DNA from 4 places in the Faecalibacterium sp. Marseille-P9590 genome. Region 4 is predicted to be linked to each of the others. Evidence: predicted binding sites of a transcription regulator. Region 4 holds the regulator's gene; each other region holds the start of a gene.
The links. The regulator HrcA, encoded in region 4, represses chaperone genes, less so after heat shock. The targets are predictions, from matches to a motif close to TGTTAGCACTCNNNNNNNNNGAGTGCTAACA.
Positions count from the first base shown of each region.

Region 1: htpG (molecular chaperone HtpG) is a predicted target of HrcA. The motif match lies at 2,282-2,312, and genes of this name have one in related genera.
Region 2: J3349_RS01775 (Hsp20/alpha crystallin family protein) is a predicted target of HrcA. The motif match lies at 2,705-2,735, and genes of this name have one in related genera.
Region 3: J3349_RS01595 (co-chaperone GroES) is a predicted target of HrcA. The motif match lies at 2,599-2,629, and genes of this name have one in related genera.

Region 1 is NZ_JAFREF010000007.1:45,833-51,349, reverse strand. It holds gene htpG (molecular chaperone HtpG) at 232-2,160, opposite strand; gene J3349_RS09175 (alpha/beta hydrolase) at 2,456-3,235, shown strand; gene J3349_RS09170 (hypothetical protein) at 3,338-3,763, shown strand; gene J3349_RS09165 (HD family phosphohydrolase) at 3,924-4,439, shown strand; gene J3349_RS09160 (GNAT family N-acetyltransferase) at 4,496-5,014, opposite strand; gene J3349_RS09155 (histidinol-phosphatase) at 5,106-5,517, opposite strand, start outside.
Region 2 is NZ_JAFREF010000001.1:360,389-365,905, forward strand. It holds gene J3349_RS01770 (EAL domain-containing protein) at 1-1,535, opposite strand, end outside; cyclic di-GMP riboswitch class I at 1,640-1,735, opposite strand; gene J3349_RS01775 (Hsp20/alpha crystallin family protein) at 2,098-2,568, opposite strand; gene J3349_RS14150 (hypothetical protein) at 2,871-2,996, opposite strand; gene J3349_RS01785 (sigma-70 family RNA polymerase sigma factor) at 3,076-3,555, shown strand; gene J3349_RS01790 (helix-turn-helix transcriptional regulator) at 3,627-4,061, shown strand; gene J3349_RS01795 (hypothetical protein) at 4,184-5,269, opposite strand; gene J3349_RS01800 (AbrB/MazE/SpoVT family DNA-binding domain-containing protein) at 5,432-5,517, opposite strand, start outside.
Region 3 is NZ_JAFREF010000001.1:324,673-330,189, forward strand. It holds gene J3349_RS01585 (penicillin-binding transpeptidase domain-containing protein) at 1-427, opposite strand, end outside; gene groL (chaperonin GroEL) at 547-2,190, opposite strand; gene J3349_RS01595 (co-chaperone GroES) at 2,243-2,527, opposite strand; gene bilQ (bilirubin utilization transcriptional regulator BilQ) at 2,947-3,360, shown strand; gene bilR (bilirubin reductase) at 3,360-4,487, shown strand; gene bilS (flavodoxin family protein BilS) at 4,547-5,038, shown strand; gene J3349_RS01615 (diacylglycerol kinase family protein) at 5,141-5,517, opposite strand, start outside.
Region 4 is NZ_JAFREF010000008.1:9,677-15,193, forward strand. It holds gene dnaK (molecular chaperone DnaK) at 1-1,471, opposite strand, end outside; gene J3349_RS09600 (nucleotide exchange factor GrpE) at 1,564-2,190, opposite strand; gene hrcA (heat-inducible transcriptional repressor HrcA) at 2,187-3,260, opposite strand; gene J3349_RS09610 (stage V sporulation T C-terminal domain-containing protein) at 3,450-3,992, opposite strand; gene J3349_RS09615 (aminoacetone oxidase family FAD-binding enzyme) at 4,237-5,484, shown strand.

The DNA.
Region 1 (5,517 bases), on a different contig from region 4:
TTTCAAAACAGGAAAAGCATTGTATAACTGCGCCAAAACTTCCCGCTGCCGCGTCCCGGCGGGGGAGCGGGCCGCGATATGGAGAAACCTTACTGCGGCGGGCAGCGCAAAAGAAAAGGCCGCGATCCACTTTTCCAGCGGAGCGCGGCCTTCTTGTTAAGGGAAGAAAATTATGATGTCAGGCGGAAGGCGAGGGAGCAGCGCCCTCCGGCCCGGGAACACAGGGAAAAATTACTGCATCAGGCTGCAGACGGCCTCGGCGTAAGCGGCGGGGTCATCCACGGGCAGGCCCTCGATGAGCTGTGCCTGTGCGTAGAGCAGAGCGCTGTACTTCTTGAGCTTCTCGGTATCGCCAGCCTCCTGTGCGGCTTTCAGCACAGTGAAGACGGGGTGGTTGACGTTCAGCTCCAGCACCTTGTCGCTCTTGACGCCCTCACTGCCGGGCTGCTTGGACAGCACCTTCTCCATCTCGATGGACAGCGGGCCGTCGGCGGACAGGCAGACGGGGTGGTCCTTCAGGCGGGTGGAGACTTTGACCTCCTTGACCTTGCCATCCAGAGCGTCCTTCATGGCGTCAAACAGAGCCTTGTTGGCGGTGGTAGCCTCTTCGGCGGCCTTCTTCTCGTCCTCGGTCTCGAGGCCCAGATCGCCGCTGTTGACGTTCTTGAACTCGACGGTGCCGTCCTTGCCCTCGGCATCCTTGCGGGGATAGGTGCGCATGATCTGCAGGCAGAACTCATCCACATCCTCGGTCAGGAGCAGAACGTCGTAGCCCTTGTCCATGACCAGCTCAGCGGCAGGCAGCTTTGCCAGACGGTCGGTGGAGTCGCCGGCGGCGAAGTAGATGTACTTCTGCTCGGCGGGCATCTTGTCCACGTACTCCTGCAGAGTGACCATCTTCTGCTCCTTGGCAGACCAGAACAGCAGCAGGTCGCGCAGCAGCTCGGCGTGCATCCCGTAGTCGGAGTAAGCGCCGAACTTCAGCTGACGGCCAAACTCCTTCCAGAAGCTCTCGTACTTCTCGCGGTCGTTGGCCAGCATGGCGTGGAGCTCGTTCTTGATCTTCTTTTCCAGAGCGTTGTGGATGAGCTTGAGCTGATTGTCCTTCTGCAGCATCTCACGGCTGATGTTCAGGCTCAGATCCTGGCTGTCCACGATGCCCTTGACGAAGCTGAAGTAGTCGGGCAGCAGGTCGGCGCACTTCTCCATGATGAGGACGCCGGATGCGTACAGAGCCAGACCCTTTTCGTAGTCCTTGGTGTAGAAGTCATAGGGGCGGTGGCTGGGCACGAAGAGCAGGGCGTTATAGTTTGCAGTACCCTCGGTGCGGCTCACGATGACGCGGGCGGGGTCGGCGTAGTCGCTGAACTTATCCTTGTAGAAGTTTGCATACTCCTCGTCGGTGACTTCGCTCTTCTGCTTCTTCCAGATAGGCACCATGCTGTTCAGAGTTTCCAGCTCGGTGTAGGTCTCCCACTCGGGCTTGTAGTCGTCGGGCTTGGGGTCGGGTTCGGGCTTCTGACGGCTCTTTTCGCGCTCCATCTGGATGGGGTAGCGCACATAGTCGCTGTACTTCTTGACGATGGCCACGATGCCGTACTCGTCGAGGAAGTTGTCGTAGTTGTCGGTCTCCGTGTCGGGCTTGATGTGGAGGATGATGTCGGTACCGGCAGTCTCCTTCTCAGCAGGCTCAAGCTCATAGCCGTCAGCACCGCTGGACTCCCACTGCCAGGCCTCGTCGGAGCCGTAAGCCTTGGAGATGACCGTCACTTTGTCGGCCACCATGAAGGCAGAGTAGAAGCCGACACCGAACTGACCGATGATGTCAATGTTCTCATCCTTGTTGTCCTTCTTGAAGTCGAGGGAGCCGGAGTGGGCGATGGTGCCGAGGTTCTGCTCCAGCTCTTCCCGGGTCATGCCGATGCCGTTATCGGAGATGGTCAGGGTGCGGCTGTCCTTGTCGCGGGTGAGCAGGATGCGGAAATCGCCTTTGTTCATGCCGACGGAAGTGTCGGTCAGGCTCTTATAATACAGCTTGTCGATGGCGTCCGAAGCGTTGGAGATCAGCTCGCGCAGGAAAATTTCCTTGTTGGTGTAGATGGAGTTGATCATCATGTCCATCAGCTTTTTGCTCTCGGCCTGAAATTCTTTTTTCGCCATAATACAAAACCTCTTTTTATCAGATTTTAGCGTCCCGGCGGCGGAACTGCCCGGGCGCGTGTCGCATCAGGATCTGCCTGTGGAGAGTGCCGGCACACGGAGCGGAAAACCACTCGTGAAAACTTAGCACTCACAACTTTCGAGTGCTAATATACACCGCTGAGAAACAAAAATCAAGGGGTTTCATAAAAAGTTCAAAAAACTTTCCTTTTGGGGCCGAAGCTGCCTTTACTTTCCCGCGCCAAAGCCGTATAATGGGCCGGAATGACAGACCTGTCTATAAGGAGGATGAGAGATGCAGCAGATAGAGCTGGAACTTGCAGGCGGCGGTGTGCTGACGGTTTCCCTGCGGGCGTCGCTGGACGCCATGCCCGCCGTGAAGCAGCGGCCTTTGGTGCTGGTGGTGCCGGGCGGCGGCTACAACCATGTCAGCCCCCGGGAGGGCGACCCGGTGGCCCTGCAGTTTGCGGCGGCGGGCTATCACACCGCCGTGCTGACCTACAGCGTGGGGGAGGGGGCGCAGAACTACCGGCCTCTCCGACAGCTGAACGAAGCGCTGGCTCTGCTGCGGCAGAATGCGGGAGAGTGGCACATCCTGCCGGATAAGATTGCCGTCTGCGGCTTCTCGGCGGGCGGACATCTGGCCCTGTCCGGCGCGGTGCTGGACATTCCGGGCGAGACGGCCCAGCAGAGGCCCAATGCAGTGATCCTGGGCTACCCGGTCATCACGGCAGGGGAGTTTGCCCACCGGGGCAGCTTCGTCCAGCTGGCGGGCAGCGAGGATGCTGCCGCACAGCAGGCGTTCACCTTGGAGGATAAGGTGACCTCCGACACACCGCCGGTCTTCGTCTGGCATACCATGGAGGATAAGACCGTTCCGGTGGAGAACACGCTTCTCCTGCTGGCCGCCCTGCGGAGGGCGGGCGTGCCGTGCGAGGCACATCTGTTCGAGAAGGGCGCTCACGGCACCAGCATCAGTACCGCCGAAGTGGATGCCGCCGACCCTCACCGCGCCCATTGGGTGGCTCTCTGCCTCGAGTGGCTGGGGGAGACGTTGGGGTTCAAATTGAGTTGAATTTGGACATTCCTACAAAAAATTCATAAATTTATGGTTGACCTGCCCAAGATTTGAGCGTATACTGGTCAGCGGAAACAAACGAGGAAGAAGGAAACATACATGGAAAAGAAGATCTCGGTCAAAGACCTGCTGATGCAGGCATTCCTGACGGGCTGGGAGCTCTCCGACAAGAGCATCGCTCAGGACGAATATCTGCAGAGCGCCATTCAGGTCATCGAAGTGCTGCAGGTGGAGCCGGAAAACGTCTACGCGGAAGAGGGCCTCGGCCTGACCGACGGCGACGAGGTAGACCATCTGGACGACCTGCTCCGGGCCGACGGCCAGTGGCTGTATTACGGCGTGGAGGCGGAGAATTTCTTCCTCATCCAGTGGTACCCGGACGAAGCATCCGCCAAGGCAAAACTGGCACAGCTCGAGGAGCTGGGCGACGGCAAGCAGTACCTCGTGGACCTGGACCTCAAGCGCACAAACCCCACCGAGGCCGAGAACTTCGGCAATTCCAACCCGGTGCAGCTGAGAAGTTAACCTCTCAGTCTCGCTTCGCTCAACAGCTCCCCTACCGAGGGGAGCCTCTGGCGAAGAGAAAAAGCTTTACGAAATGCCAAAGCCTCCCCTCAATAGGGGAGGTGGCACGCCGTCAGGCGTGACGGAGAGGTTTAACCTCTTTATGAAAGGGAACTTTTCAATGCAGCTTTCTGATACGGAGCGTCAGTGCCTCACCGCCATTCTGGCCCAATATGACCAGCACCCCGAAGTGCAGCGGATGCGGGAATTTATCCAGCACGGCGATGTGACCACCTACCAGCACTGCAAGAATGTGGTGCTGGTGAGCTTCTGGCTCAACCGCCGCTTCCATCTGGGCGCGGATGAGACGTCGCTGGCCGTGGGGGCCTTCCTCCATGACTTCTATCTCTACGACTGGCACAAGCGCAGCTCTTTCCGGGGTCTGCGCCGCCTGTTCGAGATGCACGGCTTTGCCCATCCCGGCTCTGCCTGCGTCAATGCCGAGCGCTGCTTCGCCATCACCAGGAAAGAGCAGAACATCATCTCGAGCCATATGTGGCCCCTGACCTTCCGCCATGTCCCCACCTGCCGGGAAGCGGTCATCGTCTGCCTGGCCGACAAATACTGCGCCGTGCTGGAAAGCATGTTCCAGCGCACCCGGGTGGCCGATACGGACGCGGCGGACAACGAGTGGTAAAGGCCTTGCCTGATACGAAAATGAGCTGCTGTACGTTACGTGCAGCAGCTCATTTTTTATAATTTCTTGTACCCCGCAGGCTCGTCGGCTTTGGCGCGGCGCTCCATCAGGTAGGTGTCCAGCCAGCGGCCATGACAGTCCCGGGCGATGCGCTCCCGCCGCCCGACCACCCGGAAGCCGCACTTCGTGTGGAGGCCGAGGCTGGCGGTGTTGTCCTGCAAAACGGTGGAGTGTAAGGTCCAGTAACCCTCTTTTTCCGACTCTTCGCAGAGGGCCGTCAGCAGGCGGGAGCCGATGCCTCGGCCCCGGAACTTCTCGCCGACGTAGATGCTCACCTCGGCCACGCCCCGATAGCACCAGCGGGGGTCTACCCGCCGCAGTGCGGCCCAACCGGCCAGCTCGCCGCCGTCCAGAATGACGAGGCGGCATTCTTTGATGTGAAAGGCGTCCCACGCCGTGTAGGGCGGGCAGGTGGTCTGGAAGGTGGCGTGCTCCGTGGCGATGCCCTCTAAATAGATCTCGGACACAGCGTTCCAGTCTTCCGGCTCCATGGGCCGGATGGTGATATTGCTCATGATATTCTTTCCCGGCAGAGCGCCCCAATGCGCCCTGCATCATTCCTCTTGTCTCAGTATAGCAGATGCAGCCCGTCCGCGCAATGGCCGCTTATTCCAGCCCCGGCAGGGTGTCCAGCACCGGGATGCCCAAGCTGTGCAGGAAGGCTTTCTTTTCCTCGATGGAGGGGACGACGTCCAGCTCCGAGGGGGCGTGGGCGTCGCAGCCCACGATGGCCTTGACGGGGTACTCCGCCGCGATGCGCCAGAACTCGTCCCGGGTGTAGCCCAGAGAGCCGTCGGGACGGCCCTGCAGGGTCAGTCCGGCCATGTTGTACTCGAGGGGGATGTCCAGCCGCGCCGCTGCGGCACAGATGTCCCGGCAGGCTTTCTCGGCGTCGGCGTCGAAGGCCGTCACCCGGTTCAAAAAGAGGTCGGGGTGGGCCAGATACCGGTAAAGTCCCGTTTCCAGCGCTTCCACCACCTGCTCGGCATACCGTCTGCCGTGGGCGGTGGAGGGGCTG
Region 2 (5,517 bases), on a different contig from region 4:
CCTGCGTGCCCCACTTTCAGAATCTTGGCGAACTCATCCACCGACAGCGGTCGGGAGAAGAAATAGCCCTGTCCCTCGGTGCAGCCTGCCTTGCGCAGCACATTGAGCTGCTCTGCGCTCTCGATGCCCTCTGCCAGCAGGTTCAGCCGGAGCGTCCGGGCCTGCACAAAGATACCGGGCAGTGCGTTCGTCCGGTTCTGCATCTCGGCGCTGCACAGGTCGAGCTTGAGCACGTCGGTGCCGATGTCGCCCAGAGCACTCAGCTCCATATAATTTCCGTCAAAGCCGTCCAGCACGACCCGGAAGCCCATCTGCTGCAGCTGAGCCACTGTCTCGCTCAGAACGTCGTGCGTTTCCAGATAGGCAGTTCTCGAAATATCAATGTCCAGATATTTCGGCGGGATACGATATTTCTTCAGCATTCCCGAGAAGAATTCTGCCACATCAATGGCCAGAATATCAGTCTTGGTCACGTTGACCGTAATAGGCATCGGACGGACACCCTCGTCGATCCACACCCGGATGGTCTTGCACACTTCCTCCCAGATATACTGGTCCAGCTTCGTGATATAGCCGTTGCTTTCCAGTACCGGGATGAACACTGCGGGCGAAACGACGCCCAGTACCGGGTGGTTCCAGCGCACCAGCGCCTCGGCACCGATGACCTTGCGGGTGTTCAGCTCATACCGCGGCTGTAGGAAGAAGGTGAACTCATTCTTGCGCAGGCCGTCCAGGATCTGCGGCATCAGTACGCGCTCGTTGCCGCCGTTTCCGCTCATGGCTTCGCCGGTCAGCGCGCCATTGCCCGTGTTCTTGGGCAGACGGTCCAGCAGTTCCAGGATCTGCCGCACCTCGCGGCGGCTGCTGTAGCGGGCCTGCTCGTCCGTGGTGGGGATGACCGTCTTGTGGAACTCTTCGAGGAACAGTCCCGTCTCGCGATTCATGATGTTCCTCAATACATTATTTATAATATTAAACAGGATAGACAGGATAACGCCTGCGATGGAGGTATAGAATGCCGTATCGATACCGGCCAGAATGGACTGCACGCTGCCCAGAGCGGCCTCCACCGTGACGAAGCTGATGTTCCGCAGGCCCAGCAGCAGACCCACGAAGGTACCCAGAATGCCGAGGCCCGTCAGGGTGCCGGGGATCTGGGCGATGACGCCTCGCCATGTGTACAGTGCAAGGACATCCTCGTTGAGGACCTCATCGATGTCGCTGACGATCTGCCCCGTCTCCCGCTGGTGCTGCACTTTCTCGCGGTACTCGCCAAACAGCTTGTCCAGCCGCTTCTGCTGGAAGAAGCGCTCGATCCGCAGCGCCGCGACCCACGCCGAGCTGCCTTCGGTCCCGGATGCCTTGCGAATGCTGTTCTGTCCGTTCAGCAGTCCGCCCGTAAACGAGATCGTCGGCAAAAGGCCATAGATGCACCCCGCCAGTGTGATCATACACATAAAGCCGACGATGACCATGGAAAGCAGGTCCGGAGAATACGCTGTGAGCACAACACCGCTCACAAGCAGCACTGCCACAGACAGGTAGGAAAACAGCCTCATACTTCCATCCTTTCTCACCATTGAAAGCGCAAAAAGAAAAAGGCTGCAATAGTATCTTCCCCAAAAATAAGGGAAAATCCTTTTGCAGCCGAACCACCTTTTGGTTTTATAAAACAACTTCCAGAAGGCTTCAAACTTTGCGTCCTTGACTCACATCAAGTTTGCCCAGATAATTCAATTATATTAAAGGAGCAAAGTACCCTTACGATTACAAAAGACGCACTACTCACCTTATTCTAGTGCTTATGATACCATTCTTAAAGTTCAAAGTCAATACAAAATCTCTTTTGGCAGACTTACTAGCAATTCAACTTTTTAATGCAACAGCAACAGCGTTGCATTGCATATCGCAAATATGCTGTTATCATGTTGTGTTATTTTCTTGACTTGCGATAGATTCGGTACTATTTGGTTTCTATTCTACCACGCTTTTCTCTGCCGAAAAGATGCCGGAACGCAAAAAGCCCCCGGAGAGCCTTGGGCAGCTCTCCGGGGGCAAGTTCTATGCACCGGTGTTCCTCACACCGATGCACAGGCATTATTCAATTTCAATGAGGTTGGGATTGACCGGCAGAGCCTTCTGCTGCTGAGGTGCAGGCAGCATGATGTGCAGGATGCCATCCTCAAACTTTGCGTGGATGTCCTCCTTCTTCACGGTGTCACCCACATAGAAGCTGCGGGCGCAGGTACCGGAGAAAGTCTCGCGGCGCAGATAGCGGCCCTCTTTATCCTTCTCGTCATTGGAGTGGCTGCGGACGGCCTGAATGGTCAGGTAGCCGTCGTTCAGCTCCATCTGAACGTCTTCCTTCTTGCAGCCGGGCAGATCAACAGCAACGTCATAGCTGCCGTCGGCGGTCTGCTTCACATCGGTCTTCATCATGTTTGCACCGCGCTTGCCGAAGGTCTCACGCTCTTCACGGTTCATCGCACGCTCCAGCGCACCATCGTTCCAGAACGGGTCAAAGAAATCATCGAACAGGTTTTCATGAAAAATAGTCGGCATAAACATAAATCATTCCTCCAATCCCGGCGTTCGGGTCGGGCAAAAAATTTATGAGATGTGCATCAGGAGCGGAGTCTTCCCGGGAGCCTTGCGGCTCCCTCATGCCCCTCTCTCCTGAGCACGGCTTAGTTATAGCACATGTTTTTAGCACTGTCAAGCATAGAGTGCTAAAATTCACAAAAGAATAATACTTTGATAAAATCTCATGCAATCTTTTCAAAAATCAGTCGTATCATCGTCTTCATTCAGCAAAAGCGCCAGGCACAGCAGTTCTTTGCACCGCCTGCGATTTCTCTGTATTTCAACGCTTACTCCACTTCACTCTTGAGCAGTTTCAGTGCCTTATCCATAGGCACACAGTCAGCATAGCGGTCCGGCCAGAGAAACTCATTATAATATCGATAGCTCTGCTCCCCTGTCATATAGATCACCATTTTCTATAAGCAGAAAACGATTCTGAACCCCCTCTCCCCGTTCATACTGTATAGAAGAACGGTTTTGGAGGTGTTCCGTATGCTGTTGACCCTGCTGCAATTTTTCGCGTCCAAATTCCTCGTGCTTGCGCTCCATCTGGAAGCGGGCAGTTTCCCCCGCCCGCTGAGTCCACAGGAAGAGATCAGGGCCTTCGCCGATCTGCGGGCCGGTGATTCATCCGCCCGGGAAAAGCTCATCCGCCACAATCTGCGCTTAGTGGCGCACATCGCAAAGAAATACTATGCTCTCCCCTCTGAGCAGGACGATTTGATTTCCATCGGCACCATTGGCCTGATGAAAGCCGTAGACACCTTCGACTCCACCCGCCGGGCGCGCTTCTCCACTTATGCCAGCCGGTGCATCGAAAATGCTATCCTCTCCCCAGCGCACTTTGGGATGGAAAAGAGAATCCACCTCTTTCACGCAATGACGCATCTACGTCAAAATGGATTTTTTGGAGCCGAGAGAGTGGTTCCTTTTTTCTGCTTCAGAGGGTGTCATGTGAGGGTTGTGGTCTAACCCCTCTATACATCTTACAGGTAAGTTTGGCAGGCCCCCGCACTACCGTAGAGGCGCAGGCGTTCTACCGTATGTACCATTCTTACGCCGACATCCCGGACCCATGGGACCGTCTGCGTTGGTGCCGCTATGGTCTTGACCTGCTGCAAAAAGAGGTTGCTGCCATGGTTGGCATGGAGGAATGGCTCTATCGGGATCTGGAAAGCGGCATATTTCACCGCAGCTTTACGCCGGAACTTGCGGACAAGCTCGCCGCCCTTTACGGCATCCCGGTGGAGGACATTCTGGACGACTACACCCTGTTTCTGCACCGGGGCGGCGGAGACTTCCTCCGCAGATACCGGGAGGCAAAAGGCTGGAGCCGTCAGCAGCTTGCCGACCATGCCAAGGTAGGCAGGACAAGTATTCGCTGCTGGGAAAACGGACAAAAGACTATCAGTCAGAGGTGCTTTTGCCTTCTGGTGGAAAACCTTGGTTCCGATTTTCCATCTATGCTTCGCATGTGAGGTATGGTAATTTTTCTCCGGCCAAACGAAAAAGCTCGTCTGCAAGCCACGATATGTGGCAGCGCAGACGGGCTTTCGTTATGGAATCATTCTGTTTCAATCATTCTGATATTCGCTCTGACTTACATGGCGTTCCGTAAAACACGCAGTCGTTCTTCAAACGTTGCTTTCCATGCCGGATGCTCGGAGAATACGGTGTGCTCCACCTGACGGACTTGGTTCAGTCCGATGTTCCGCACCGCTTCCACTGCAGCATCTTTTTGGCTCAGATGGCGTTTTCCCACGGTCAGACAGTTTGCGCCTTCTGGCGTGTCGTACTGCCGAAACGCCCGGTTGAAGTCCATCAGGTCATGCAGACGGATGGGCTGATTGGTTTCGTTGTCTACCAGCAGACCCCAATTTTCCCAATGACGGTCGGTATTGCCCACCAGATAATCCAGAATGTTCATCATATAGTAGCTGGGAGCATCCAGCTCTAAGATCTTATCCAGTGTGTTCCAATCATGGTTCGTGCAGTAGACGTCATAGGCTGCATAGGTCACAAGACTGTATCGCTGAGATGTCATGATTTTGCTGATAGAAACCGGCTCATTTTCAAACATCCCCTGCTCATACAGTACCTGATGGCAGTCAAAGCACCGGCAGATTTTGCTTGCCAGCACTTCACGTTCCACCGCATCCCTGCCACCATCCTTGTAAAGATAGAAGCCATCCTCTTTGCGCACCCACGCCTTGGGGTACACGCCACCCGTAGACAGGTCATTTGCCAGAAGATGGGCGTTTGTCACCGTCATTTGGTGCCCCCGCAGCGCAATATCCACAAGCGCATTGCTTAAGGAGTGTGCGAAAAGGTTGATATCCTCGAATCGAATCTTCTCGTTTTCTTCTTTCACCCAGAACACATCCAGCAAAGACAGACAATGGTAGGATAATGCAATCTGTGCTCGTTCCCTGTCCGTAACACTCTGAGATGCACCGATACTGTTCAGGATTTCCTTGGCGTAGGTGCGATCCAACGTCAACATCCGGGAGGCGCACCAATAGTAAAAGTTCGTTACATTATTGATGCGCTCGTCAAAATCATCCGATTCCACCAGAACCAGATCATAGGGCATGAAATCCTCGAGGCAGACCCTGCATTCCCCTGTTGTGCTGAGTTGTGCCACACAGCTTTCCCGGTGCATGATCTCGTAAAACATGGTTTTCATCCCTCCCTGCGTTCTGTGTCTTGCTCTGTATTTATATTACCTTCTTTTTTCACGGGACGCAAGAGCTTTTACTTTTCAAAAAGCTTTTTCTGCTGCTCCATCAGGACGGTTTCGATACGCTCTTTCAGCAAAAAGCGGAACTGTTTTGGGTAATATGCAGCGTCAAATAATTTCCAGCCATTTGTGATCCTCCGCCATTCTTCCCTGCGTCTTTTCAACAAGCAGAACCGGGTCATATTCCGGAACGC
Region 3 (5,517 bases), on a different contig from region 4:
CGCTGTCCAGGTAGCCGATGAGCTGTTCTGCCAGCGGGGCAGCGGCGTACCGCCGGGGAATAGCATAGCACCGCACGCCCAGTCCACTTACATCCTGCACCACGTCCAGCAGAAAGGGTCGGGAAGTATTCCGCTCCCGGTAAAGCCTGGCCTGCCCGTCAGCGTCCGCATAGGGGTAGAGCCGCGCGTAGCTGCCCTCACCCGGGAAGCAGAGGGCCAGCCAGCTCTGAGAGATGCCCGTCAGCGGCAGGCCGTCACAGTCGTAAAAGTTTCCCCGCGCCGCAGGCAGGCGGAGGACCGCTTCGCTCTGCGCCGCCGCCCGCACGGCGTACTCCGTGTTCGAGCAGAGCCAGTACAACCTGCAGACCACCGCCGCAAACCCCAGCAGCAGCGCCCCGTACAGCGCAAGCACTCTCCGACCCGACATAAAAAGCCCCCCTTCCCTGCCCGGTAGTATGGGCAGAAAAGAGGGACGGTACACAAGCCTCCGAAGAAGCTCTGCCTCAGATACTGAAACAGTATGCGCGTTTTGGGAAAGGCTGCGGCTTAGTACATGCCGCCCATACCGCCCATGTCACCGCCAGCGGCAGCAGGAGCAGCCGGAGGTTCGGGCAGGTCGGCCACGAGGCTCTCGGTGGTCAGAACCATCTCAGCGACGGATGCTGCGTTCTCCAGAGCGGAGCGGGTGACCTTGGTCGGGTCAACGATGCCGGCGGCGATCATATCCTCGACGTAGACTTCATTCTGAGCGTCGAAGCCGTAGTTGGGCTTGTTGGCAGAGATGATCTTGTCGATGATGACGCTGCCCTCGAGGCCGGCGTTCTTGGCGATCTGGCGCAGAGGAGCTTCCAGAGCCTTCAGGACGATCTTAGCACCGGTGCGCTCGTCGCCTTCCAGCGTATCGCACAGCTCACGGACAGCAGGGATGGCGTTGATGGGAGCAGTGCCGCCGCCAGCAACGACGCCTTCCTGAACAGCAGCCTTGGTTGCGTTCAGAGCATCCTCGATGCGGAGCTTCTTGTCCTTCATCTCGACCTCAGTAGCAGCGCCGACCTTGATGACAGCCACGCCGCCAGCCAGCTTTGCCAGACGCTCCTGCAGCTTCTCGCGGTCGAAGTCGCTGGTAGCGGCCTCGATCTGGTTGCGGATCTGACCGATGCGGGATGCGATAGCGTCCTTGTCGCCAGCGCCGCCCACGATGGTAGTGTTCTCCTTGGTGACCTTGACCTGACGGGCATGACCCAACATGTCAACGGTAGCGTCCTTCAGCTCGTAGCCGAGGTCTGCAGAGACAACCGTGCCGCCGGTCAGGGTAGCAATATCCTGCAGCATCTCCTTGCGGCGGTCGCCGAAGCCGGGAGCCTTGACAGCCACGACGTTCAGGGTGCCGCGCAGGCGGTTGACGATGAGGGTGGACAGAGCCTCGCCCTCAATGTCCTCGGCCACGATGAGCAGCTTCATGCCGTTCTGCATGACCTGCTCCAGTAGAGGAACGAGGTCCTGAATGACGCTGATCTTCTTATCGGTGATGAGGATGGCGGCGTTGTCCAGAACAGCCTCCATCTTGTCGGTATCGGTGACCATATAGGGAGTCAGGTAGCCGCGGTCGAACTGCATACCTTCGACGATCTCGTTGTAGGTCTCGGCAGTGGTCTTGTTCTCCTCGATGGTGATGACGCCGTCGGAAGTGACCTTCTCCATCGCCTCGGCGATGAGACGGCCGATCTCGGGGTCGCCTGCGGAGATGGTGCCGACGCGGGCGATGTCGTTGGAGTCCTTGACCTTCTGGCTGTGTGCCTTGATGGTCTCGACGGCCTTAGCGACAGCCTTGGTCATGCCGCGGCGGATGTCCATCGGGTTTGCACCGGCGGTGACATTCTTCATGCCCTCGGTGACCATAGCCTGTGCCAGAACGGTCGCGGTGGTGGTGCCGTCGCCTGCGGCGTCGTTGGTCTTGGTAGCGACCTCACGCACCAGCTGTGCGCCCATGTTCTCGAACTCGTCCTTCAGCTCGATCTCCTTTGCGATGGTCACACCGTCGTTGGTGATGACGGGGGCGCCGAACTTCTTGCTCAGCACCACATTGCGGCCCTTGGGGCCGAGGGTGATCTTAACAGTATCTGCCAGAGTGTCGATACCGGCACACAGTGCCTTGCGGGCTTCCTCGCCCTGCTTGATCTGCTTAGCCATATTTTATCGCTCCTTCGTAAAAGCTTGATTATCCAGTGTGAGGGGAAGACGCTTACTCCACGATGGCCAGAATGTCGGCCTGACGCACGATGGTGCATTCTTCGCCGTCCACCTTGACCTCGGTGCCGGAGTACTTGCTGGTGAGCACCTTGTCGCCCACCTTGACAGTCATCTTGACTTCCTTGCCGTCCACGACACCGCCGGGGCCAACGGCCACGACCTGTGCCACCTGAGGCTTCTCTTTAGCGCTGCCAGTCAGGATGAGGCCGCCCTTGGTGGTCTCCTCGACCTCAACAGTCTTGATAACAACACGGTCTGCAAGAGGAATGATCTTCATCGTTCTTGCCCTCCTATTATAAATATAAAAGATAAACTGTTTTATGTCCCGGGGGCTTTGCCCTCCCGGTTATTTAGCACTCCTTTTCCTTGAGTGCTAAGTGTATTGTACTCATCTTGGAGTCAAAAATCAAGGGGTTTTGCAAATTTCTTTGTTAAGTTTTTATGTCCTTTCCATGAGCCATGTTCTTTTTGCCCTCGCCATGTACGAACAATGTACGCTCCATCTACTTTTCAGATAACAAAAAACGCACCCGTCATAAGACCAGTGCGTTAAACTATAGGGGGATCCTCTCTATTTGGGCAATTCCGGTTCACCTTCATATTTTCGCTCCGAAACACAGTGCAGTCAAAATACTTGACTTTGTCAAGTAACAGTGCTATAATGCTTTCCATTCAAAAGCAGAAGGAGTTGACGAAATGGAGCCATTCACGGTATCTTCCTGCATTCTGACCCTGCACAAAGAGTTTGCCGCTTACACGACCCAGCGGTTACAGGAACTGGGTCTGAGCTTCGGGCTGATATATTTTGTCATTTATGTAGGAAAGCATCCGGATTGTACGCCTTCGGAACTGACCAAAGATCTGCATCTGGATTGGGGCCACTCCCAGCGCAGCCTGAACAAGCTGGCCGAAGACGGCTTTCTGACGAAAGAAAAGAATGGGCGCAGCTACCACCTGAAGCTGACCCAGAGGGGTGAAAACGCCTTTGTGGTCTGTCATCAGGTCTTTATCGGCTGGGATGCGCAGAGTCTGGGCGGACTGACAGCGCAGGAGCGGCAGCAGCTGCTGACATTACTGCAAAAAGCAGTGCAAAAGAAAGTGTGCAAATGATGTACGAAACGATCTTGAGTCCGATCCATTATGGTGAGATGCAGCTGAAAAACCGCATCATTTTTGCGCCGACAACATTCGGGCTGTCGGATGAAGAATACCTTGCAAAGATCCGTGCCATTGCACAGGGCGGCTGTGCCATGATCATCGTGGGCGATGTCCCGGTGGGCAAAAGCAAATTTGAAAAATCTCTATTTGACCCCAAAGGCTTTGCATTCTACCAGCAGGTCGTGAAAATCGCCCATGATGCGGATTGCAAAGTCTGTGCCCAGCTGCACCAGAGCGATTCCAACCTGCTGGCCCTGTTCAAGTACATTCCCGGCGTCCTGCTGAAGAAGATCACCCCGGATCAGCTGCGGGAAAAACTGAACGCCGAAGTCGCTCCTTACATTACAAAGATGTCCAAACGGAAGATCCGGACCATCATCAGCGGGTTTGGAAAAGCGGCGGTGCTGGCAAAACAGGCCGGTTTTGATATGATGCAGGTGCATGGCGACCGGATGTGCGGCAGTTTCAGTTCGGCCATCTTCAACCACCGCACCGATGAATACGGCGGCAGCGCAGAAAACCGCGCCCGTTTTGCGGCGGCAGCGGTCTCGGCTGTCCATGCGGCGGTTCCGGGGATGCCCATTGATTACAAGCTGGCCGTCCGGCAGGAAAACCCGCACTTTGGCAATGCCGGTGTGGTGGAAGAAGAACTACCGGTGTTCGTTCCGCTGCTGGAGCAGGCGGGTGTGACCAGCTTCCATGTAACGCTGGCAAACCATTCCGCATTGGAAAACACCATCCCGCCCGCCGATCATCCCTATTTCAGCCAGCCGGGATGTTTCCTCAAATTCTGCGATGAGGTGCGGCAGTACACCCAGCTGCCCATCTGTGGTGTCGGTGGTCTGAACGACCCGGATCTTGTGGAGCAGCAGCTCGCCAGCGGACGCATCCAGTGCGCCGCCATGAGCCGCCAGCTTCTGGCAGACCCGGATTGGGTGAACAAGCTGAAAAACGGGCAGGCGGAACAGATCCACCGCTGTCTCCGCTGCAACAAGAAATGTCTGGGCGGGCTGACGGCACATCAGGGGACCCGCTGTGTTTATGATGCTTTGCGAGAAAAAGAAGCAAAAAACGCATAAACCTACCCGACAAAAAATCACGATATACTCAACAAAAAGACATTCACAAAGGAGAAGCTATGAGTTACGCAATCGTATTCAGCAGCAAAACAGGCAACACAAAAATCTTGGCAGATACGCTGCACGACTGCCTGCCGCAGGAAGGCTGCGATTATTTCGGCATCCCGGATCCTGCTGCCATGGAAGCGGACACCCTTTATGTAGGCTTCTGGACGGACAAGGGAAATGCCGATGAAAGCACTTTGGACTTTTTGAAGCAGCTGCACGGCAAAAACATCTTTCTCTTTGGCACTGCCGGCTTCGGCGGCAGTAAAGAATACTTTGATAAGATCTTGAAAAAGACGGAGCATTCGCTGGACAAGAGCAACACTGTTTTCGGCTGCTATATGTGTCAGGGCAAAATGCCGATGTCCGTACGCCAGCGGTACGAAGAGATGAAAAAGCAGCCGATCCATCTGCCCAATCTGGATGCCATGATCGAGAATTTTGACAAGGCCCTTTCTCACCCGGATGCGGATGACCTGGAGCAGCTGAAACAGGCTGTAAGATAACGGAAAAGGCGGCGGCTTTCCTTGACAAGGAAAGCCGCCGCCTTTGTTGATCATCCGATGAGCACCTAAAGAAACGTGCAGGGTGCTTCTCATCCTTTCATTTTACACGCTGGCACGCTGGGCCATGAACCGCTCATAGGCCGGTTTGGGCAGCAGGACGCGCCCGGCCAGCGGCTTGAGCTGGGCGGTGATGGCGTCGCATGGAGCGCACTCGCCGTCGGCGGTCGCCACGATAGGGCCGCGTCCGTCTGCCGGGCGCAGGGAGACACACTTGGCCCGGCGGTAGATGAAGTAGGGCTTCGCCTGTTCCGTCAGCTCACCGTTCCGGAAGTGCCTGCCGCTCTTGTACATCCCCAGCAGGCGGGCGATCGTCAGGCGGCTCACCCTGCGGATGATGAAGACGTCCAGCCAGCCGTCGTCGGGCTGAGCCTCGGGGGCTGCATAAAAGCCGCCTCCATAGGTGCGGCCATTGCAGACGG
Region 4 (5,517 bases):
CAGCTTCCTTCACAGCCTTGTCGATGTCGTCCTTGGACATGTTGGTGGAAGCGGTGATGGTGATGTTCTGCTCCTTGCCGGTACCCAGGTCCTTCGCGCTGACCTTCACGATGCCGTTTGCATCAATATCGAAGGTGACTTCGATCTGAGGCACACCACGGGGAGCCGGAGCGATGCCGTCCAGATGGAAGACGCCGAGGCTCTTGTTGTCGCGGGCAAACTCACGCTCGCCCTGCAGGACATTGATCTCAACAGAGGGCTGGTTATCCGCAGCAGTGGAGAAGACCTGGCTCTTGTGGGTAGGAATGGTGGTGTTGCGCTCAATGATCTTGGTGCAGACGCCGCCCAGAGTCTCAATACCGAGGCTCAGCGGGGTGACATCCAGCAGCAGCAGACCCTTGACGTCGCCCTGCAGGACGCCGCCCTGGATAGCAGCACCGACAGCCACGCACTCATCGGGGTTGATGCCCTTGAAGGGCTCGCAGTTCAGTTCTTTCTTGACTGCATCGTAGACAGCGGGGATACGGGTGGAACCACCGACCATCAGGACCTTCTTCAGATCAGATGCGCGCAGGCCGGCATCCTGCAGAGCCTTGCGGACAGGGGTCATGGTGCGGTCGACCAGATCTGCGGTCAGCTCGTTGAACTTTGCACGGGTCAGGGTCATATCCAGATGCTTGGGGCCGGTAGCGTCAGCAGTGATGAAGGGCAGGTTGATCTGGCTGCTCATAGCGCTGGACAGCTCGATCTTTGCCTTCTCGGCAGCTTCCTTCAGGCGCTGAGCGGCCATCTTATCCTTGCGCAGGTCGATGCCGTTCTCGGTCTGGAAGGCGTCAGCCATCCAGTCGATGATGCGCTGGTCGAAGTCGTCGCCGCCCAGATGGGTGTCGCCGTTGGTGGCCAGAACTTCGGTGACGCCGTCGCCCATCTCGATGATGGAGACATCGAAGGTGCCGCCGCCCAGGTCGTAGACCATGATCTTCTGGTCATCTTCCTTATCGATGCCGTATGCCAGAGAAGCGGCAGTAGGCTCGTTGATGATACGCTTGACGTTCAGGCCGGCGATGGTGCCGGCGTCCTTGGTAGCCTGACGCTGGCTGTCGTTGAAGTAAGCAGGAACGGTGATGACGGCCTCGGTGACAGGCTCGCCCAGATAAGCCTCCGCATCAGCCTTCAGCTTCTGCAGGATCATAGCGCTGACCTGCTGGGGAGTGTACTCCTTGCCGTTCAGGGTCACCTTGTGGTCGGTACCCATCTGACGCTTGATGGAAGAAACGGTGTTCTCGGGGTTGGTGATGGCCTGACGCTTTGCGACCTGACCGACCAGACGGTCACCGGTCTTGGTGAAGCCAACAACAGACGGGGTGGTGCGGGCGCCCTCGGAGTTTGCGATGACGACGGGCTCGCCGCCCTCCATGACAGCCACGCAGCTATTCGTAGTACCAAGGTCAATACCAATGATTTTGCTCATAAATGAAGTCTCCTCTCAAAAGAACTTGTTTATCTCATGCTTAGATATGAAGCGGATGTCTATATTCAAAACCCCTGCGGGTCTTTGCGGATTTACTCGGCCACCACGACGGTCGCGTGGCGGACGATCTTGTCGCCCAGCTTGTAGCCTTTCTGGTACACCGTGATGACGGTGCCGCTCTCCTGCCCGTCCGGGGCGGGGATCTGCTGGACGGCGTTCATGAAGTTGGGGTCAAAAGGCTTGCCCAGCGCCTCGATCTCCTCTACATGGAGGGCATCCAGTGCCTTGGCGGCTTTGTCCAGCGTCATAGTCACGCCCTTTTTGTAGTTCTCGTCGGTGGTGGGGGCGTTGGCTGCCATTTCCAGCGTGTCCAGGATGGGGATGATCTGGTTCACGGCGAAGGACACGCCATCGTTGAACTTCTGGTCAGCCTCGCGGGTGGAGCGCTTGCGGTAGTTCTCGTACTCCGCTGCCATCCGGAGCAGCTGGTCTTTGGCCTGTGCGGCGTTCTTCTCGGCTGCGTCGAGCTTTGCCTTTACGGCGTCCATCTCGCGTGCCTTCTTATTGAACCAGCCATCTTTCTTCTTGGCGTCTGCGGGTTCTGCCTCGGTCTCCTTCTCGGGGGCTGCGGCGGTCTCGGGCGCTTCCTGAGGTGCGGCTTCGGTCTCCTTTGCTTCCTGCTCGGGAGCTTCTGCCGTCTTTTTGGTCTCTTCGCTCATTCCAGATCCTCCTTATATATCACAGTCCGCCGGGGTGCGGCCATCTGCGGGGTGTCTTTTCGTTTGCCGCTCATGCCCTCGCCAAGCTCGTCGGCAAAGAGGTGGAGCAGCGGCATCAGCTTCTGGAAGGGCATCCGGGTCGGCCCGATCAGGGCCACCGTACCCCACAGCCCGCCGCCTACCAGGTAGCGGTCGCTGACGATGCACAAGCCGGGGATCTGAGGTTCCAGATCCTCACCCAGCAGCACGCTCTCACTGCGGTCTGCCGGGGGTGCGATGATGTGGGCCGCCTGCTCTTCGTCGTTCAGCAGGGTGAGGATGTCGCCCACCTTGCCTTCGAGCTGCGGCCAGTTGAGCAGGTACTGCTCACCGCCCAGAAATACGTGGGGCTGTGCGGAATCCTGCAAAATCGCAGCGGCTGCGCTGATGACCGGAACCAGCTCCGGGTCGATTTGGCTGCACAGCTCTGCCAGCAGCCGGTTGGACAGGTCCACCGGCGCAACGAAGGTCAGGTTGCGGTTGAGCAGCGCGGCCAGCGCAGCGGCGTTCTCGCGGGAGAGGCCGGTGCGGACCCGCGCCACACGGGTGCGAACGTAGCCCGCCGTCGTGACGGCCAGTACAGCCGCCGCGCTGCGGCCCACCTGAACGACTTCGTAGTGGGCGACGCAGAGGTCTTCGGCACAGGGGGTGCTGACGGCCGCGGTGCAGCCGCTGATGGCGGCCAGCGCCTTTGCAGCGCCCTGTGCGAGCTTTTCCGGCTCATGGTCGAGGCTGGCGAAAACGGCTTCGACGCGGGCGCGGGTCACGCGGTCCAGCGGCTGGTCGTCCGTCAGCAGATTGTCGAGATAATAACGGTAGCCTTTGGCACTGGGGACACGGCCCGCGCTGGTGTGGGGCTGCTCCAGCAGACCCAGCTTGGTCAGCGCCGCCATTTCGTTGCGCAGCGTGGCGCTGGACACAGCCATATCAAAATAGTTTGCCAGCACACTGCTGCCCACAGGCTCGCCCTCGAGGCCATACAGCGCCACGATCGCCTGCAAGACTCGCTGCTTGCGTGCATCCATCGTCATAGCGCCTGCCTCCTTTTTGGCTTTCGTTTCTTTAGCACTCCGTCTTCCTGAGTGCTAAGACCATTATAGCCAAAAATTTTCCCCTGTCAATAGCTTCTCGAAAAAGTTTATAAAGATTCATAATTCTGTCATAAACAAAAAAGGGAGCGCCTGCCAGAAACGCAGACGCTCCCTCTATTATAATAATGTTCACTCTTCCATCTGCTTTGCCAGGAACGCTGCCGCCACAGCCACAGCCTTCTGCTGGGCAGGGTCGGGCTGCTGGGTGCGGTCCTCGGCCAGCAGACCCACGGCCCCGGTGACATCCCCTGCCGCGATGATGGGCCACGCGCAAAGCAATGGCCGCAGCGAACCCTCGCAGGGCAGCAGGACATGCTCGGGGTCACCCTCGCTGAGGTAGGGCTTGCGGGACTCCATCACCTTTTCCAGCGGCTGGCTGACGCTGCGGTCGGCAAGGTCGCGCCTCCCCGACCCGGCTGCGGCGAGGATGCGGTCACGGTCAGCCACGAAGGCCGTCAGGGCGAAGCTTCGGCTCAGTACCTCGGCGTACTGCACCGCCACCCCCTGCAGCTCCCCCACCGGGGAATACTTCTTAAAAATGACCTCGCCGTCGCCGGTGGTGAAGATCTCGAGGGGGTCACCGCGGCGGATACGCTGGGTGCGGCGTATCTCCTTCGGGATGACCACCCGGCCCAGCTCATCGATGCGGCGGACGATTCCGGTTGCTTTCATCTGTGTACCATCCTTCCCATTCTGCATTTTCCCATGCTGTGTAGTTATTATGTGGAAGCGGCAGGGAAATATACACCTGCCCGCCCTGTGTTTGCCAAACAGGGGCGGCTATGATACAATGAGCTTATATTTATAGCAGTTTGCGTTTTTAATGCACAAGCAACATCCGCAAACTGCATATCGCAAATATGCTATTTTGATAGGCACTATTTTTGAAAATTGCGATAGAAAGGATGGGCAGAGGATGCAGCAGATTTTGATTTTGGGCGGCGGCGCAGCCGGTCTGGCCGCTGCGCTGGCGGCAGCACAGACCGCAGAGGGCCGCGCACACATCACCGTGCTGGACAAAAACGTGAAGGTGGGCAAAAAGCTTCTGGCCACCGGCAACGGGCGCTGCAATCTCGACAACCGTGACATCACGCCGGAGCGGTACTTCACCAGCAGCCCCAAGGCCCTGCGCCGCCTGCTGAGCGCCGTGGACGAGGCTGCGCCGCTGGCGTGGTTCGAGAGCCTCGGCCTCTACCCCCGCACCGACGAGGCCGGGCGGGTGTACCCGTATTCCAATCAGGCAGCGGACGTACTGGCCCTGCTGGAGCACCATCTGTCGAGACTGGGCGTCGAGGTGCGCACCGGCTGCACCGTCCAGAACCTGAGCCAAAGCCGGGGCGGCTATGCCGTCCAAATCGAGACAGAGGCAGGCCGCGAGACCCTGCGGGCCGACGCCGTCATCTGCGCCATGGGCGGTGATGCCGGCCCTCAGTTCGGCACCGATGGCTTCGGCACCCGGTTCGCCGCCCAGTGCGGCGGACGGATGGCCCCCCTCTATCCCTGCCTGACAGCCCTGCAGTGTGCTCATCCCCGCAAGTCGCTGGCCGGCATCCGGGCCAAGGGCTGCGCCAGCCTGCTGGACGGCGCAGATGGCCGCGTGCTTGCCCGGGAAACGGGCGAGGTGCAGTTCACCGAGTACGGGCTTTCGGGCATCTGCATCATGCAGCTTTCGGGTCTGTTGGCCCCGGGGCGCGGGCCGAAGCGGCCTGTCGCGGCCCTCGACCTCTTCCCTGCTCTGAGTGAAACCGAGCTGGCCGCGCTGTTCGCCCAGCGGGTCGGACTACTGGGCAGCGAGGCGGCAGAGTTCTGGCTGGGCTTGCTGCCCGCAAAGCTGGGCCGTGCCCTCTGGGCCGATGCCGGTTTACCTGAAAACGCCCGCGCCCTGCCCGCCTCCGCGTGGCCGAAACTCGCCGCCACGGCCAAGTGCTGGCGGTTCGAGGGCTTGACGCCCTGCGGCTGGAAGCAGGCTCAGACCACCGGCGGCGGCCTGCTTCTGGACGAGGTAGAGGACGATTTCCAGTTCAAGGGCTGTCCGGGACTCTACTTCGTGGGCGAGACGCTGGACTGCGCCGGCAGCTGCGGCGGCTACAACCTCCACTGGGCCTTCGGCAGCGGCATCATCGCCGGGCGGGCGGCGGCAAAGCTTCGCAAAAAGAAGAAGTAAACCAGCAAGCCCCCGGAAGGTCGTCTTCCGGGG